3 regions of the Paenibacillus sp. G34 genome follow, and region 2 is predicted to be linked to each of the others. Evidence: predicted binding sites of a transcription regulator. Region 2 holds the regulator's gene; each other region holds the start of a gene.
What was found. The regulator Rex, encoded in region 2, represses fermentation and respiration genes when NADH is low (regulators of the CRP and FNR family bind a similar motif). The targets are predictions, from matches to a motif close to TTGTGAAATATTTCACAA.

Region 1 (6,530 bases), 670 kb from region 2:
CTGCCCGTGAAATATAGATCGGTAGTTCATCTCTATTATTACGAAGATTATGCAGTACGGGACATTAGCAAGATTTTAGAGATTAGTGAGTCGGCAGTAAAGATGAGGTTACAGCGGGGGAGACAACTATTAAAACTGGAGCTTGAGGGGGAGGAACAACCATGAACGAACAGCAATTCAAACAACGATATAAGAAAGCGGTGGATCAGATGAAACCAGATGACCAGATGAAAAAAAGAATCGAACAGAACGTGAATGCGCAGCGTAAATCCAGTAAACGTCCTCGTAAATCGCTGTACATCGCAGCGAGTGTTGTGGTCGCAGCCAGCATTGGACTTGCAGCACCGACGGTATGGCAGCAATGGGGTGGAACAACTACACCAGCAAAAGAGACTGCATTAAATAATGGAGAGGTTAACCAAGGCTCGATTTCCGAAGGTCAGACCGTGATCAAGACTGAGAATTCAAACATAGTTCCTGTAGAGATTCCGAAGATTGAGGTGCCGAGCGGGGATAACCAGAATGTTAAAGCAGACATGATTGGATTGGTCGTTTATGATGGCAACGTCTATACCGAATCTGCGACAACAGTGGAAGGTGCAGATGCCTTGGCGCTGCGAGGTGAGAAACTGGGCAAAACCACTGGTGGCATTCATGAGCTAAGTGGTCAAGATGATTACAAAGAGCTCTCCTCGACGATTGGTAAAGTTGATATCTATACCGTGAAAGGATACGATTCTGATTTTCGGATTATGTCTTATATCACAATAGACGGTCAAGTATATGCGAAATTTTTTGATAAAACCAATGGTATATCGGTCAGCGGTCTATCCGACCTCATTGGCAAGCTTAACATGAAGGGTCATGTGACTGCGGCACAGTGGGAGAGCTTTGATAGCTGGAATAACGGCTTGGGGCAGCTTCAGCAGCTTCCGGTAGACGGATCACTGAACAGTTTTACTGAGGCACTGTCTTTAGCTGCTCCGGTTGCAGCAAGTCCTGAACTGCAAGAACTTCTGTATGGCAAAGAAGATCGTAAAATGCTCTATTTGACTCTAGATGATAAAACAAAGGTTCAGCTTGTGCTGTTTGGAGAGGAAGGCATGGTACGTTACGGCCATGCTCCCGTATTTTTCAAAGTGGATCAGGCGGCATTCCAGCAATTCTGGAACAGTTTGAGTAAGTAAAAGGGTTATTATCGTGCGTCTCTAGATTAATGAGGGTAGCCTTAGCTGGCTGCCCTTTTTTTAATACATGAATAGTCAAAAGAGAAATTCAGAAGAGCTGTTAACCCAAGAGGCGGATATGCTAAGATGAGGGGAAAGGAGTGATTTTTGTGCCAAATGAAAAAGAAATGTTGCTCGCAGACAGCAATAAACACTTGGTTTCGTTACTGGAGTTGATTCATTCCGTTCCAAGAAACAAACGTAGTCATTCTATAGATACCGTGGACAGAGACAAAAACTTCCGCGACGTTTTAATGCATTTGTACGAATGGCATGCAATGTTAGAAAGATGGTATAGGGAAGGGATGTCAGGGGATACGCCTTCGATGCCCGCTGCGGGGTACAAATGGAGAAATCTAAATGAGCTTAACCATCAAATATGGACGAACTATCAGGAGGTTACCCTGAGCCAAGCTATCCGCAGACTAGAACTAAGCCATGAACGAGTGATGGCACTCATACATCAACATAGCGAAGAAGAGATCATGACCAAGAAGTACTTTAAGTGGGTTAAAACAAGCAACTTATATAGTTATTTTGCAGCTAACACCGCAGATCATTACATATGGGCTATACAAAAATGTAGACAAATCGCGAACGCACTGTAATGTTATATCGATCTACAATGTAACTTTGCAATGTGATAGAGATGGCGATATTCCATTACAAATTCAGCTTATACTGTCCCGCCTTTCCCTGTGGTTGCATTCATATTTTTCTGACCCCATAACACCATCGATTCGATTAAAGGAACGAGTTCTTTGCCAGATAGTGTGAGTGAATATTCGACTCTTGGCGGAATTTCGTTATATTGCTCCCGATGCACGATTCCATATTGAATCAAATCTTTTAAACAATTCGTTAACATCGTTGGTGTGATGCCGGGAAGCCTTCTTTTTAACTCATTATAACGAATGTGATCTTGCTCGCTTAGAATCGCCAGAATCGGCAGATTCCACTTGCCGCCAATGACCTGAAAAGCATAAGTCGCCGGACAGAGTTGATCAAAATTAAAATCATATTTCACACAAAAACCTCCAAGCCAAAGTTGTTGTTCTGAGCCATTAGTATACTTTTTGATACTTAGTCAGAAAAAGAATCGTACTTGTTCTGTAGATTGTAGATATTATAATCATACTAACACAAAGTCAATCGATTAGATAAGATCAAAAAGGCGGGATAATGATGAGTAATGAATCCATGATGTGTGATTTGGAAACAGGTGTATGCGGTGTAACTGATGAAGAAGAAATGCAAGTCATTAATCTAAAGCAGGAAGAGAAAAAAATAACCCTTTATTATGCAACGGATCCCATTTGCTCACACTGCTGGGCACTGGAACCTGTGTTGAATCGATTTATAGAAGAGTACGGTCATTATTTTAATGTGGAGACCAAAATGGGTGGTCTGTTAGCAAGCTGGGAAGGGTTCTCGGATGGGGCAAACGGCATTCAGAAACCTGCAGATGTTGCAGGGCATTGGAGAGAAGTAGGCGAGCACTCACGGATGCCGATTGACGGTTCTGTATGGCTTAAGAACCCAATCCAGTCTTCCTATCCGCCGTCTCGCGTATTTAAAGTCATAGAGCGTATGCATCCGGGCAAAGAACATGCCTTTCTGAGACTTGCGCGAGAAGCGGTGTTTGCGATGAATCGAAATATTGGAGAAGATGACGTACTGATCGAGCTTGTGAATAGACTAGGGTTGAATGGAAAAGAAATCGTGGACATTGCTGCTCAGCAATCTGCACAAGACTTGTTGGAAGAAGACTTTGAGATGACTGCCCGGTTAGGCGTACGAGGTTTCCCATCCATTATTATTGTGAACAAGGAGCAGCAAGGCATCAAAGTGGTTGGGGCTCGCCCTCTGGAAACCTACGTTCAAGCACTGCAACAGATTCTGGGTGAAGCGCCGAAGCCGAAGAAGATCGCTGCGTTGTCTCACAAAATGAAAGAAGGGCATCTTCTGTTCTCCAAAGAAATTGAAGTGTTGTATGATGTGGATAAGGATGAGGTAGAGTCATTCATACAATCCGAGTTAGAAGATGGTACCTACCAGGTAAGTCAACTCTTAAATGAACTGGTTGTTCAGCGGGTGTAACTGACTCAGGAAAATGACAGAAATATAATTAGTACATTTATCCATGTGTTATTACAAATTCCTCGAGGCCTGTATTCAAAAAAAGTCACATTAATACATGTAGTTGTGAGTTAATAATAAATGTAGTGTATCCTTGATATGAATCGACATCGTGAAGTAAACGTATTTTATTAGTTCACTTGGTCTGATCTGATATTTCTGATCTGATATTGAATTAAAAGCAGCTACCTTGGATGGTAGCTGCTTTTTTTAGGTTATTTGTTTTCAAATAAATTGCCTACTTTAATACAAGTTCTTGAAATAAACCAAATGATCCGTCCATTCCTCATGTTCATAAATAAAACCTTTGCGTATACATTCGAATTCCAAACCTGCACTTTCAGCGAGTTTGATCGAGGGAGCATTATCCAGGTTGATATGTGCCTCCAAACGGTGAAATTTCAGAGAGTCGGCTGCAAAACGGAGCACTTCGATTACTGCTTCTTTGCCGTACCCTTTTTTCCAGTGCTGGTTGTGAATGGTGTACCCAAAGCTTGCCCACTGAAAAGGTTCTCTCGCCAAGGTGGCTATATCAATCATGCCCAGATGAGTGCCGTCTTCTTTTCGGAATACCCCCAAGATATATACTTTATCGTTACGTGCAAGTTCCTGATGCCTTGCTACCAGACGCTCAAACCATTCCAGTGTACATTCGCTCATATCCATTTTTCCAGGGTCATGTTTATGTTGGGAAGGAGACCGGCGCTCGAACTCGTGTAGCCAGTTCTCGTAATCTTCATTTTGCAATGGCCGTATCACCAGTCTTTCGGTCTCCGATCTATGATCAAATTGCTCTTTAAACATATTCAATGACACATCTCCTTGTATCCTTATTCGTATTTATGTCACTTTTTCTTTCAGAGGACAGTGGAACAAACTAAGTGTAACACAGTTAATTCGTTCTCAGCATTAGCATTACAGCATATTGTTCAAAAATTTCAGTATATAGCGATGGCTTATTATCACGTCTGAGTCCAATAAATCAATAGCCCCAAAGGGTGGTTGTGCTTAATTTCACGAAGTTGTCAGAAAGAGTTGAGCCTTTCTTGAACGTTTGTGAATTAAGACGTTTCAGCGATTGAATTGCTTAAAATTGAGGATATAATAATTTTGATTAATAGGACTAAGCCAAGGATTAAGACGCTGTGTGATCAGGGCATATAAGAAATCCGACCTTGAAATATCGTCCTACGTTTGCAGGATTAAATACACTAGGCGTGTGGCAACCTATCTTTGTCACTTGGTTTGTGATTTTTTTCTCATAATGTATCGGACTGTTTAGCGTATCTCAAAATGGACTATTTAACGGATAGGTCTAACAAATCGCACAGCTTGTTTACACATAAACGGAGAGGACAGAAAAAACCTGGAAAAGCGAAGCGGTCGCCTTTATCACCGGATTTTCCCTTTCAATAAAGAGGATCAAAGAAATCTGGGGATAACAGCGATTGGAGGGTTATTCTGTCATCGGAGTGCACGTGTAAACATCTTCAATTCAGAAGTAGCAATGAACAGAGTTTGAGAGGAGGCAGTATAGAATGGCAATCGATACGGTTTTATGGAGTAGACTCGTAACCGGTTTAACGCTTGCGTTTCACGTTATTTTTGCAACTATCGGTGTGGGGATCCCCTTAATGATTGCGATAGCAGAATTTATCGGCATTCGGAAGAAAGACCCGCATTACATACTTATGGCGAAGAGGTGGTCAAGAGGATTTGTCATTTCGGTGGCCGTGGGGGTGGTGACAGGTACAGCTATATCTCTGCAGCTAGCCCTGGTATGGCCGAATTTTATGAAGCTGGCTGGTAATGTCATTGCTTTGCCACTATTTATGGAAGTATTCGCCTTCTTTTTCGAAGCGATCTTTCTCGGCATTTATCTCTATACATGGGATCGATTCAAGAACCCGTATATTCACTGGCTACTGACCATTCCCGTTGTTCTGGGAGCAGGGATGTCTGCGGTTTTCATTACAACCGTGAACGGGTTCATGAACCAGCCCGAAGGCTTTGTCATGGAGGCAGGCCAATTCATGGCCGTTAACCCTGTGCAGGCGATGCTGAATACAGCAACGTTCTCCAAAGTGTTTCATGTATTAAGCTCTGCGTATTTGACAGGAGCGGCTTTACTAGCCGGGATCGCGGCTCTGGCTATGTTGAGAAGAGGAGCATCTGCGTACCACAAAAAAGGCTTAAACCTGATGATGGCCGTTGTTTTGGTATTCAGTTTACTCAATTCACTTGCTGGCGATGTATCTGCCAAGTTTCTGGCTGAACACCAACCGGAGAAGCTGGCAGCCGCAGAATGGCATTTCGAGACTGAGAGCGGCGCCGATTTGATTCTGCTCGGGTGGCTGAATGCAGAGCATGAGATCATAGGTGCTTTACATCTGCCCAAGCTACTTAGTTTTCTCGCCTTCGGTGACTTTAATGCCGAGGTCACCGGGCTTAATGAATTTCCACCAGATGAACAACCGCCACTGCTGGTGCATTATCTATTCGATCTGATGGCCGGCATCGGATTTGCTCTACTCGCTATCTCTAGTCTATATTTCCTGTTTGTGTTGTGGAGGAAACGTAATCCGCTGAATAAGTGGATGCTTCGTCTTGTTGCACTCAGCGCACCGCTAGCTTTTCTCGCTGTAGAGATGGGTTGGTTCTATGCTGAAGTCGGGCGGCAGCCGTGGATTATTCGAGGGTACATGCGGGTAGAAGAAGCTGCGACCTCATCACCGAGTGTACGAATTTTATTTTTTGTCTTTTTACTTCTGTATATTGTACTTGGTGTGATCTGCGCTCTCGTATTGAAGCGATTGTTCAATAACAATCCTGCCGAACTTGAAATGGAGAAATGGTTACAGGCGAAACAAGATAAGACAGCAGCGAATACAGAGAATGGAGGACATGCCTAATGAGTTATGAGTTGATTGGTATTTCGGTGCTCTGGCTGTTCCTGTATGGATATCTGATCGTGGCTTCCATTGACTTCGGGGCTGGATTCTTTGCCTTTTATGCACGTCTGACGAAACAGGATCATCTGATTAACCGTTTGATCTCTCGTTATCTATCGCCAGTCTGGGAGATTACGAATGTATTTTTTGTCTTTTTCTATATTGGTATCGTTGGATTTTTCCCGGATACGGCTTCTTATTATGGCGCAGCCTT
Region 2 (6,530 bases):
TCTACCAATCCTTTTGCAAGCACAGACTCATCTTCCATATTATACAATTGATATTTGAGCGAGGAACTCCCCGCATTAATTACGAGTATATTCACAGCCGGTCACCATCCTTGTCGTACTTGAAGAATCCTTCTCCTGCTTTCACGCCCAGATGACCTGCACGCACCATTTTCTTCAGGACAATCGAAGGACGATATTTCAGTTCTCCGAATTCACGGAACATTCTTTCAAGAGCTGCTTCAACGGAATCAAGTCCGAAACGGTCAGCCATTTCGAGTGGTCCATGCTGGAAGTTATAACCGATACGCATTGCATCATCGATGTCTTCAGCAGAAGCTACACCTTCTTGCAGAACGTGCAGCGCTTCGTTGATCAGCAGGCAGATCAGACGGGAAGTTACAAACCCAGGGGATTCATAAATCATAACGCCTTTTTTATCTACAACTTCTTCAACAAAACGGCGAGTTTCTTCAAATGTAGTATCCGACGTTTTCAGTCCACGAATAATCTCTACAAGATCAACCCGGGATACCGGGTGAATAAAGTGCATACCAATAACACGCTCTGGGTACTTGGTCGAGCTTGCAAGCTCGGTCAAACTCAGCGTGGACGTATTACTTGCCAAAATCACATTGCTTGGACATACTTGATCCAATTGATTAAAGACTGCTTTTTTAGCTTCCAGATCTTCCGAGATCGTTTCAATAACCATATCGCAAGAGCCCAGTTCAGCCAAGTGTGCTACTTTCGTAATGCGGGAGAGAATCAATTTCTTCTCCGCTTTGGTAATCGCCCATTTCTCAAGCTGTTTATCCAAATTTGTTTCAATCATGTCATATGCATGATCAAGCTTCTTCGTCGTGTGTTCCACCAGAAGCACATCAAGTCCTTTGGCTGCGAGCATCTGGGAAATTCCTTGCCCCATCGTACCGCCGCCGACAACTCCTATTTTTTTGAAAAACATGGTTCTGCTCCATCCTTTCGGTTCTCTATTTCTCTATTGTACCCTGTTCGCCGAAAATTACAAATTTCGACCCAACAACTAATAATATCTTAGCACGACTGAAATGTAAAAAAAAATAACCAGCATAAAGAAATTATGCTGGTAAACGTGCACTGTCACGAAATTGACAACGAAATTGTTCTCCTGACAAAACTTCCTCCCGCATCAGAATATCGAGAGAATTGTCGAAAATTGACCGTTGCTCTTCAAGCCGGCGTTTCGTCTGCTCCATCAGTTCCTGGAGAATGACTTTATTTTCACGCATTAGCTCTTCGGTAGTTACCATATCCATATTCACAATTCCAAGTGACGTCAAACCCGATGCCATCATCGTCTGTACCACATTCGTCGCCTGTTCAAAGTCATTGCGCGAACCAGTGGAACGCCCGCCGTAGTACATCTCTTCCGCTGCTGCACCACCCAGTGCAATCATGATTTGCTCCTCTAGGAAACGTTTCGTATATAGAAACTGCTCCTGCTGCGGGTTATGACGCACATAACCTAGAGCCTGTCCACGTGGACTAAGTGCTACCTGACTTACACTTCCAGGGCGCACAAGCTCTGCCATAATGGCATGTCCCAGTTCATGAATGGCTACTCTTTTCTTTTCCTCGACACTTGACTCACGATCGGTTTTCTCACCCATCATCACTTTATCAATCGCAAGAGATAAATGACGCTGTTCGATGGTAAGCAAACCCTCACGCATCGCATAGATCGCTGCTTCATTCATGACACTTTCGAGCTGTGCACCTGAGAATCCGTAAGACTCTTCCGCCGTTTTTTCCAGATTCACTTCCTGTGTCAGCGGTTTGTTGACGGCATGCAACTCCAGAATGTGTTTTCTGCCCTTTTTGTCAGGTAAATCCACCTGAATATGACGGTCAAAACGCCCTGGGCGAGTTAACGCACTATCCAGCATCTCTTTGCGGTTAGTAGCCGCAATCAGCAATATTCTAGGCGTATCGGAAGTATAGATTCCGTCCATTTCGGTCAGCAACTGATTTAAGGTCTGATCATACTCGCGCTGCTGGCCCCCTTCACGTTTACCGCCGATCACATCAATCTCATCGATAAAAATGATAGCATTCTCCTTGTTTTCCTTCGCAGCCCGTGTTCGGGCATCCTTAAACAAGTCTCGAATTCTGCTGGCACCTACACCTACATACATTTCGACAAACTCACTGCCTGATGCAGCGACGAAAACCGAATCCGTGTAGTGAGCCGCTGCTTTAGCCATCAATGTTTTCCCTGTTCCCGGAGGGCCCGTCAGCAAAATGCCTTTCATTGGTCTTATCCCGAACTTTTGGATTTCTTCATGACGGATTAGAAAGTCAAGCGCCTCTCTTAACTCTTGCTTGGCACTATCCTGACCACCAATTTCTTCAAATGTTAATTTGGAAGGTCCTTTTTTCTTCCGTTTACGCTCTTGTCCAGCTCCTACCGTAATTCCGCCGCGCATCTGCATCATGAATAACAAACCACCAACCAGCAATGCAGCAATCAAAATCGGAACCATATTCACACCGATAAAAGCAAGAAAAATGATTACAACTGGAACAAATCCTATGGCTGCTTCTTTTGTCCATTTAGGCATTAGGCCACACTCCTATCTGACCGGGTACACGCGGCAGTATAATGAACTTGCTGGCTTCTCCGTCTCGCAGACTCACATAAACATTGTTGTCATCCATCGCTGTATTAACTTTGATTCCCCCCGTTGCCATCTTCGACAACGTCGGTGTAATTTCGGCATATTGTTTGTTCTCCATCGCTTGAGCTACCGTAAACATGGCATCCCCCCACCAGTTTTCCAGTGCTTCATTGGAGTGGTCCACGACGTCTAGTTTTAACGCACGCGAGCCGATCAGGTTCTGGCCTTCTCTATGAATATATTGAACCAATCTACCCAAATCTACATTTGGCTTCAAATCAAGTTTCATTTGCACATCATTACGGTTAATAGTTAACTGAACACTGTTCACACCTTCGTACTGAGTCACCATCTTTTCAATCGGACTTTGTACTGCTACTTGACGATATAAGAACCAACCTCCAAATAACAGGACGGCAGAAACAACGGCAGTAAGAACAATAGGCAATACTTTCAGCTTCAAATGAATTACCCCTCCCAAAAATGAGCCTATCCTCGTTCTACAGGCTTATATATTTAGCTGTACATGTTTGTCTGCAACGTTAATTGCAGATTTATTTGCGTTTGTCATTAATTTCAGTACATAAATGAGTATATCATATCGTATATACAATATCGAAGGTGAAAATATGAATAAATTATTAATTTTAACTATTTAAATCTCATCCGATGATTGGAATGCGAAAAAACCGGTTCAGTCGGTATCCCGTCTGCCGGTTTTTTGCTTATTGTTATGAGAAACGAATTTGAATTGAAGTTCTTTTGATCAGACCAGAGTACTGACGAGGTTAGCTATTCGGTAACGTATATACCAAATCTACTTGCTCTCCATTGCTAAACCGATAAAAACGATAATAATTATGCGTATCATCGTTATAGTACACTTGCCATACGTAAATATTATTCACGACACCTGGCATGATCCGTTTGATCTCACCACCCGGCACGTCAGAGCTGAATCGGTTACGAATCTGCGTTTCCGACATACCGTTCTGCAGTAACTCACTGTGTACTCCTGCAGTGCCTTCTACAGGCTGATTGTTATTATCAAACTTGACCCAGACCATGATATCTTGATTATCTTTGTTTTTGGCTGTCATCGTCCAGTAGATGTTGTCAGCATCACTCTTTTCGCCCCACACGTACTTTCGCAGCTCATCGGGTGATGTAACTCCCAACTGGCTTTGGGCCGCTTGAATCGCCAATGCCTCTTCCTGACGCTGATCCTGCGTGACGTAGATGTAATATTGCTGAAGTCCAAACAGGATCAGAACGAGAATGAGCAGCGATATCCAAATCCACTTCTTTTTTTTCTTCAAGAGTTGAACTTCCTTTCCCTAAAAACTGCGGATTTCAGGTGCTTCTTAACGAGCAAGCAGTTGATCAAAAGCCAACTGGGATTCCCGCAAAATGCGCTCTTCATCCAATGTCAAACATTCACCATGCTTGACGACCTGTTTTCCGTCTACCCATACATGTTCCACATCTTTAGCTGAAGCGGAATAAACGGAATGGGAGATTAAGTCCGTATGCGGATAAAAATGAGCTTGTTCAATGTTCAGTGCGATAAAATCGGCCTTTTTGCCAACTTGCAGAGCTCCAGTATCTTTCAAGAAGATGGACTTCGCACCGTAACCTGTTCCCAGAAGCAATGCTTCACCAGCAGGCACGGCGGTTGGGTCACCCGATACTCCTTTATGAATTAAAGCTGCCAGTCTCATTTCCTCAAACATATCCAGATTGTTATTGCTTGCCGGTCCGTCTGTTCCCAGAGACACGGTAACACCTGCTTTTAACAGAGCAGGGACACGGGCAACACCCGATGCAAGCTTCAAATTACTTCCTGGATTATGAGAGACAGCTACATCATGACGTGCCAAGATCTCGATCTCTTCGTCGTTCAGATGCACAGCATGAGCTACGAGTGAAGGACGTGAGAAGAAGCCATGCTTCTCCAAATGCGCCACAGGACGCAGGCCGTAATCGGTCACATTCTGCTCCACTTCACGTAATGTCTCAGACATGTGGGTATGAAGTGGCAGGTTTAAATCATGTGCAACCTGTACAAGCTTCTCTATGTAATCTGGAGGGCATGTATACGGTGCATGCGGGGAGATCACGGTTGTGATGCGTCCATTAGCCTGTCCATTCCATTCACGCGCAAATGCAGCGGACTCTTCGAGTTTCCGCATCTGCTCTTCTTCGGAGCAAAGTCCAATTACGCCACGAGCCAGTGCAGCTCTAGCCCCTGACTGTTCAACCACTTTAGCCACCTGATCCATGTGATCATACATGTCCAGGAAAGCCGTTGTTCCGCCTTTTAACATCTCAAGTACCGAAAGGGATGCTCCCCAATACACGTCCTCTGACGTCATTTTCGCTTCCATTGGCCACATTTTTTCTTGCAACCACACTTGTAGTGCCAGATCATCACCATGCCCACGAAGAAGAGACATCGCCGCATGACCATGCGTATTGATCAGACCCGGCAGGAAGAGTAGTCCTTTTCCATCGACTTTGGACAAGTTTTCGTCTCCATCCGGCAGCGTCTCACCAATATGCACAATCTTGTCATTTTCAATGACCATATACCCTTGAACTACAGTCCAGTTCGCGCCTTCATTAACTGCGAATTTACCATTGTGGATTACCCATTTATTCATTGTTGTCATTCTGCTCTTCTTCCTTCCCATTTTCCAAATAATAAGCCAAGCTAAGCAAATCCGTTGTAAAATCAGCATGATGAATGCGAACATGTGGAGGCGTTTTTAGAATCGTTGGTGCAAAATTCAAGATCGCCTCAATTCCCGATTCAATCAGTTGGTCGGCAACGTTCTGAGCTTCTATATCCGGTACGGTAATAATGCCGATACGGATGTTATCTTTCTGTACCGCTTCCGTAAGCTCTTCCATCGGTTGCACCGTCAGGCTGTTGATTTTGCTGCCAATCTTCGGCCCAAAGGCATCAAAAATAGCTACAATTTTCATATTGTCCTTCAGATATGCATTGTAATTGGACAGTGCGTGTCCGAGATTACCGGCTCCGACCAGAGCCACATTAATTTGCTGGTCGATTTTTAAAATGTGACGAATCTTCTCAATCAGGTAAGAGACGTCGTAACCGATTCCTTTGCGACCAAAATCTCCGAAATAAGCCAAATCTTTGCGGATCTGAGCCGGGTTTAGATCCAATCGCTGGCCGAGCTCCTGCGAGGAAACCGTTGTCACCTCACGCTGAACCAACTCGTTCAAATAACGCAAATATACAGGCAAACGCCTTACTACCGCTTCTGATATTTTATCCGATTTCATTCTTGCTCCCCCTTACCATTGCCACGATAAAATGTAATAAATATTGAAAAGATGAGCATTCTGTATACATGCAAAATCCATGCATATTCCTCATACAGAATGCCCGTATTATTGGGATTATAAGTTCAAATATGCGTTGCCCTTTCGAAGTCTTCCTCGAGTTTAACGCCATGTAGATGTGCAATGCAATATTATAGCCTACAATTCATTAATTTTGCTTCTCAGCTGCACGATCAAGCCATTCAGCGATGCGTGGAACCATCTGTTCCGTGAGCATATGCTCCATTTTGGGTCCCGGCAGTGAATACAGGAAGTACTTGCCGTAGTAAGCCTCAATCACTCTTGTATCATATACAATGACGATACCGCGATCCTTCCCCGTACGAACAAGTCGGCCAAATCCTTGCTTGAACCGGATGACAGCCTGAGGCACAGATAGCTTCATAAATGGATTTTTCTTCTGCTCTTGCAACAATTCACTCTTCGCTTCAAGGAGAGGATGGTTGGGAGGCTGGAACGGCAGTCTTACGATGGCAAGACAGGTCAGCGCTTCTCCCGGAA
Region 3 (6,530 bases), 2.1 Mb from region 2:
CCTAGCGGCACGCAGCAGCCCCTCGCGGACGCAGTGCCCGCCCCGGCGCTCGCAGCGCATACGCTCCTGGCGGGCACGCTCGCGCTGCTCGCCGGGCGGCAGAGCCTGGCGCGTGATTGGGCCGAACATGCGGCCCGAATCACTGCACGGCATGCTGCCGCCCAAGGCCGCCCGGCGAAGAGTCTTCCGCCGGGCCTGCAAACCTTGCTGCGCCTGACTTCTCCCGGCGCAGCCACTGCCCCAACCTTGCAGCAGCAGGGTAACATGCTGCTGGTTTACCTGTAATCCAGCGCGCCCATGCCGGATACGCTGGATTACATCACCCCCGGCTTTTCAGCACAGCAAAAAGCCGGGGCATCCCGGCAAGACGCTGTACCCATCCTTATTTTCACAATATCTTCCGTTAATACTTGAAACAACTCAAGCCTCCCTGCTTTCATTTGAAACGGCATACTATATATTTGCCAAGTCTTTACTACATTCATCTTTGTCCCGTCTTGCATATCACAGCCCTGAAACACCGAATAGGTGCGCCGTACATTTCCGAGGAGATCGCATCCTCTGGTTCCACCACGTTCAGTTTATCTTCAATCGTCAGCCCAGTGACAGCCATAATCGTTTCCAGTAAGTCTGGCCGCATTTCGGGCACATCAAAGGTGGCGATTAACTGTCCGTTCGGCTTCAGCACCCGAGCGAATTCGCGGAAAGCCCGCAGCATTGTGCCGGTGTCCAGATGTTCCAGAACAGAGATGCAGAATACACGGTCAAATTGCTCGGTGGCATAAGGAAGCTGAGCCAGATTGGCCTTAGTACGGATGAGTCTTGTCAGATAGATTTCGGGCAGATTCCGCGCTGCCTGTTCACCAAAGTCAGCAGCAATATCCAGCCGAATCGCCTCTTCCGACAAGATGCGTTCATCCCAGTCGCACGCATGAACTTCACGGCAATGCGCTGTAAGCCAAAATTTGAACGGGTGAGAGATTCCACAGGCTGCATCCAGCACCACATCATCCGGGCGTGCAAACTGCCGGGCCCACTCATACTCGTAAGGACGACTCCACCACGCAGGATGAAGCGGAAAGACCAGCGTATCCGTCTTTGGGTCGCTTTGCCGAATGTACCTAGATTCCAACATCTCCATGATGTGAGGCGTATCCATCATGTCCGAATCCCCTCCCTCAATCCTGTCTCCGATAAAAAAGACTCCAGAACCCTGCTCCACCGGCTCCGCCATATGGACAAATCATAAGACAGCGCCGTTTCGCGCGCATAGATGCCAAGCCGCTCCCGTTCGGCGCGATCCTGAACAAGCCTGACGAGCGCGGCAGTCAGTGCCTGCTCACCCGGAGGAACGAGGAGCCCGTTAAACCCGTCCTGAATCAGATCATTGAGTCCGCCAACGTTCGAAGCGATCACCGCAAGGCCACAGCTCATCGCTTCGAGACAAGCGTAGGAGGTCCCCTCCGAGAATAACGTAGGAATGACCACGATATCTGCCTGATGATAAGCGTCACGAATCTCTCTGAAATCGTACGTATGCTGGTGGATGCGGGTTGTATGCGGATGTGTACGCTGCCAATAGCGAAAGGCTCTGCCTACCGTACTGCCTTCCACCAGTTCTCCAGCAAATTCAATCTCCACATCGGGGAAAGCCCCCAGCAATTTATCAGCAGCCAGCATCATGGGAATAATACCGCGCTCGCTGCTGATACGACGTGGATACAGAATACGTATTGCACGTGGAGGAGAAACAGGTTCATCGTTGTTCGTGAGAGCCTGCCCTGAATGAGGAAGGGTTTCAGTAGCCACGCTTTCTAAAGAGATAGCACGGGTGCCTTCCGATAGCTCTGGATCATAACTTTTCGTACTGACCTTTTCCGCTGAACGGCGAGATGCATCTAAATCACCTTGATCTGCTCCATCACGATCCGCTGCATTATCTCTGGATCCGGCAACGATGATGTCTTCATCTTCAGCCGGCATTGCCGTGTCTCTTTTCCAAGCAGCCATCCAATCTTCTTCGTTTTGCTGTGGGAGTGTCCTCCTTGGCGGAGCCGGAACAAAATATGAAATGTCCACGGCGTTGGGAATCAATACGATTTGTTCTGAATCGGTGTACGTACAAGCTGCGCGGCAGAAGGTCTGGAAATGAGAGTCCACCGAGACGATGCGAACCAGTCCGTCCAGCGCCAGCTGGATATGTTCGGCAACCTGACGTTTGGTTTCAATCGGCAGACCGGGGCGATCCCAATTGATACCGTGACATATCCCGAGGCTGCCGGGTTTGTAATTAATCGGCTGCCACAGGCAGCTTGCATAGATAATAGGTCCGCGAGCAGCTGCGGCCATCCGGTCAAAAGCTTCAGGTACATTTTCCATGTCATAATCATAGCCATAGACGTCAATCTGTTCGGTCCGGGTCTGGAACGCCTCGAAATAAGACAGTTGATGTACCTCGGGAATATGACCGAGTCCACGAATCACACGGCATAGATCAAGAATATAACGCTCCAGTCCACCGCCGAATACCCGGTTAAATTCCCGATTGTATCCATCGGTAAAACTGTGGGTCAGTATGCTGACCACGCCCATATTATGGTCCCTCCTTCCACGGAAGCAGGCGCGGTTCAGGGTCCAATATGGACTCATACTGCGCCGGATTGCCCCATTCTCCATGCGGATCAATACGTTTGTAACGTAAGTATTTGCGCACCCGGTCTTCCAGATTGCCAGCCCAGCCGAGATGCTGTACTTTCAGTTCTGTGCATACCCCTGACAATACGGTGCAGGACACGGGGAGACGAGGAACATGGTGATTCTGCTGCGGGTAAAAGTAAGGATAACCTGGCATATAACGAACAAGGGAGGTCGTGTGACGTTTATGCAGAGACCAGAGTTCATCCTCCCGATAATGGGTTCGCCCGCCCCACATATCGTAGAAACGGAAGGCAAACCAGTCTGCATAGTCCTGATTAATGAGTTTGCGTATCGCCTGTTTGGCTTCTGTACTGTAGAGTTCATCGGCATCGACCGCAAGAAGCCAGTCCGGACAGGTACTAACAGCCGCCTGCCACAGGGTATTGCGAAGACGCCATTCCTCGGCAAACAGCGGCTTTTCCAAGACATCAAGACGCACTACTTTTGGAAAAGTTCTACATACATCCGCGGTTCCATCTGTGCTGGCATCATCGACAATAACGATCTCGTCCACGAAATCACTCAGATCTTGCAGTACTTCCTCCAGATAACGTCCTTGTTCATTACGAACCTGAAGCATGGCTGTCAGCTTGTTGTTTTTACTTTTGCGTACCCGGCGTATGGGGGAGAACTCTTGGAATGAATCATGCAAGATCGGTCTGCTCCCGGGGGCTCTGCGTTTTTTCGGGTCTATCATTAGGGCACCTCCCCAAGCAGTTGTTGTACGGCATGATCCAGCAGCTCCAGTTCCATAATGCGAGCGAGTGCATCTTCATCCTCCACAGCCGTCTCCAGAAACTCTCTTACTGCACCGTGGCGTTCTCCCCGAAGAGCCAGTGCTGTTCCGGATAGTTGCTTATATTGCAGAAGACTGTCTCCGTCATGAATGTCGATGGCATGCACTAGCGCAAGCGCAGCTTCCACACGCTCTGTTTCCCGATAGATACGGAATTTCCAATGCCTTGCCGTTTCCCCGCCAAGCTCATCCAGAATACGGATAGCACTGCCATAATCGTCATTGATGCGAAGCAGTTCCGCCCGAACCAACTGTTCCTCTCCGGCTTCAAACCAGCGGCATAATTGTTCATAGTGGTGGCGTTCCTGCTCGTCGTTTGCGCTGATGCCAAAAACCTGTAGAGCTTCTTCTACCTGACCCGACCTCGCATGGATGGCAGACAGGAAGCGATAATGGGACACAACGCAATCCTGCCTTCTGTTGATAGCAGCATGTATGAAGGCTTCCTTAAGCGAGGCAGCTGCACGGGAATCGTCGAGCAAATACTCATAAGCCGAGAGAAGAAAGGAAATCGTTTCATGAGCACCTGTTTTCGCTCGAAGCTGTCTGTAGTAATCGGCTCGCGCACGGATTTGTAGCATTGTAATGTGATCTGATTTACCTGCAAGCACCTGCTGGAGTGCATGCATGAAAAACAGTTCATAGTCCCGCACTGGGATACGTGTGCCATCATGATGGATATAACCAGCAGGAGAAGTGTCTTCCCCTCCTAACCAGATGGCACGGGTGCCTTGAAAGAGCAACTTCATGTACCGGGTTTCCGAAGATGTGCCCACCAGATCGGCAATGCCGACAAGCCTTGCGATACTGCTCTCCCAGAGCGGAGAGGCTGCTTCATCCCCTACAGGTTCAGGTAAAAGTGCAATGCATACTTCGGGCTGAAGTGAAGCCACAGTCATAAGCCAGTAAGGATGTGCGACCACAGCAGCCGTACGTGGCTCCTGTAACCGGGTTTCTGCTTCCGAGAGGGATATTACTTGAATGGTATGGGGAAGGTTCTCCTCCTCAGCCGTGCGGCTGCTTACATAATAGAGGGTTCCTTGTTCTGCTGCCAATAGAGCTGCGATGTCGGGATAGGGAAAGGAAGACCAGCCCCCTTTTCGCGGAAAAAGCACATATTGAGCTGTGATGTCTGTATGCACGGACAACTCAGTTGTTACCTTTTCCCGGTCATGATTACGTTCCGGGTTTAGCTCGGGATCTGCATCTGTCAGTGGTTCGGATTGTTCCATCGTTAACTCACCTCACCTTACATTGATAGGCCGATTCTCTTATGTAAAATCCGTGCAGAACTTCGTATCATCCTTCTGACACTAACATATGGGCATTTGTCTCCAAACATGAACAACTTCCATGAATACATGCAACACCTCAAGACAAATGGAGGTACGGACAAGGGCAATAAATAGGCTTAATTTTATCTATTGTGTGACCGAGGTCACTTTTTTTGCTTATGAGAGGCAGGATTGTGAGAATTATCACATGTGAAAAATAGGTAATCTGGCACAATACGTTCATCAACGTATTTGGAGGACAGACAGCGAAGATGCCCGCTTCAAAGCCATTTACGTATCTTGCAAAAGCGAACAGAAAGAAGGGGTAAAGGTATGGATCCGATTATGTTATCGCGTATCCAATATGCACTTACAACGATTTTCCACTTTTTCTTCGTACCGCTATCGATCGGCCTCGTGCTGTTGGTTGCGATTATGGAGACGTTGTATGTCATGAAGGGAAAAGAGATTTACAAAACGATGGCCAAGTTCTGGGGCAAGTTGTTCCTGATTAACTTTGCTGTCGGGGTAGTGACCGGTATTCTGCAAGAGTTCCAGTTTGGTATGAACTGGTCGGAGTATTCCCGCTTTGTCGGTGATGTCTTCGGTGCGCCGCTGGCGATCGAGGCTTTGCTGGCGTTTTTTATGGAGTCCACATTTATCGGTTTATGGATATTCGGCTGGGATCGTTTGTCCAAAAAAGTACATCTGGCCTGTATCTGGCTTGTATTTGTCGGCACATTCCTGTCAGCGGTGTGGATTCTGGCAGCGAACTCGTTTATGCAACATCCCGTTGGATTCGCCATTAATAATGGCCGGGCGGAGATGAATGACTTCTTTGCACTTATTACAAATGGGCAGTTTCTTGTTGAATTCCCGCATACGATTTTTGGTGCGTTAATGACGGGAGCATTTGTGGTGACGGGCATTAGTGCTTACAAGTTGATGAAAAAACAAGACGTGGAAGTGTTCCGCAGATCCTTCAACATTGCCGTTATTATCGGTCTCGTATCCTCACTGGGTGTAGCTTTCTCGGGGCACTTCCAGGCGCAATATCTGGTGGAAACACAACCGATGAAGATGGCCGCAAGTGAAGGTACATGGACGACAACAGAAGATCCGGCCCCGTGGACGGTTATTGCCTCCATTGACCCGGATAAACAGGAGAACTCCGGTGAAATCAAAATCCCTGGATTACTTAGTTATCTCTCCTATAGTAAATTCTCAGGTAGTGTCAAAGGCATGAAAGAACTGAATGCCGAGTACCAGCAAACGTACGGGCCTGGAGATTACATTCCGCCAGTACGAACCACATTCTGGAGCTTCCGTGTCATGATTGCTGCAGGTGGCCTGATGATTCTGCTCGCGATGTATGGTACATATCTGGCTTGGCGCAAGAAGCTGGAAGTGGCTAAACCATGGTTTATGCGTCTGATGGTCTTTGCGATCTCCCTGCCGTTTATTGCAAATTCAGCAGGATGGATTATGACAGAGGTCGGCAGACAGCCATGGACGGTGTTCGGGTATATGACGACCGAAGCAGGTGTGTCTCCGAATGTATCAGCAGGTATGATTCTATTCTCCACGATTGCTTTTACTGCGGCATATACCGTTCTTGGCATCGTGATGGTGTTCCTGTTTGTCCGCAAAATCAAAGCAGGGCCGTATGCCGTCGATAAGTCCGAAGAGCATGATGAGCCGGCTGATCCGTTTGGCGTAGATGGGGGGTATTCCGTTGTTACTAAGTGAGCTGTGGTTTGTAC

Region 1: the regulator Rex is predicted to act here: its motif matches at 4,611-4,628, upstream of AC1VYS_RS14510 (cytochrome ubiquinol oxidase subunit I).
Region 3: the regulator Rex is predicted to act here: its motif matches at 4,960-4,977, upstream of AC1VYS_RS27125 (cytochrome ubiquinol oxidase subunit I).

Annotation. Positions count from the first base shown of each region.
Region 1 covers NZ_CM166469.1:3,207,829-3,214,358, forward strand. The annotation lists gene AC1VYS_RS14480 (RNA polymerase sigma factor) at 1-165, shown strand, start outside; gene AC1VYS_RS14485 (hypothetical protein) at 162-1,187, shown strand; gene AC1VYS_RS14490 (ClbS/DfsB family four-helix bundle protein) at 1,337-1,834, shown strand; gene AC1VYS_RS14495 (winged helix-turn-helix transcriptional regulator) at 1,903-2,253, opposite strand; gene AC1VYS_RS14500 (DsbA family oxidoreductase) at 2,412-3,326, shown strand; gene AC1VYS_RS14505 (GNAT family N-acetyltransferase) at 3,609-4,169, opposite strand; gene AC1VYS_RS14510 (cytochrome ubiquinol oxidase subunit I) at 4,904-6,277, shown strand; gene AC1VYS_RS14515 (cytochrome d ubiquinol oxidase subunit II) at 6,277-6,530, shown strand, end outside.
Region 2 covers NZ_CM166469.1:3,876,076-3,882,605, forward strand. The annotation lists gene AC1VYS_RS17450 (acetate/propionate family kinase) at 1-95, opposite strand, end outside; gene AC1VYS_RS17455 (3-hydroxyacyl-CoA dehydrogenase family protein) at 92-964, opposite strand; gene AC1VYS_RS17460 (AAA family ATPase) at 1,098-2,600, opposite strand; gene AC1VYS_RS17465 (hypothetical protein) at 2,593-3,120, opposite strand; gene AC1VYS_RS17470 (DUF5590 domain-containing protein) at 3,446-3,976, opposite strand; gene AC1VYS_RS17475 (amidohydrolase) at 4,022-5,329, opposite strand; gene AC1VYS_RS17480 (redox-sensing transcriptional repressor Rex) at 5,313-5,969, opposite strand; gene dinG (ATP-dependent DNA helicase DinG) at 6,178-6,530, opposite strand, start outside.
Region 3 covers NZ_CM166469.1:6,017,995-6,024,524, reverse strand. The annotation lists gene AC1VYS_RS27150 (glycosyltransferase) at 1-285, shown strand, start outside; gene AC1VYS_RS27145 (class I SAM-dependent methyltransferase) at 482-1,162, opposite strand; gene AC1VYS_RS27140 (glycosyltransferase family 4 protein) at 1,159-2,592, opposite strand; gene AC1VYS_RS27135 (glycosyltransferase) at 2,594-3,394, opposite strand; gene AC1VYS_RS27130 (tetratricopeptide repeat protein) at 3,394-4,725, opposite strand; gene AC1VYS_RS27125 (cytochrome ubiquinol oxidase subunit I) at 5,101-6,516, shown strand; gene cydB (cytochrome d ubiquinol oxidase subunit II) at 6,503-6,530, shown strand, end outside.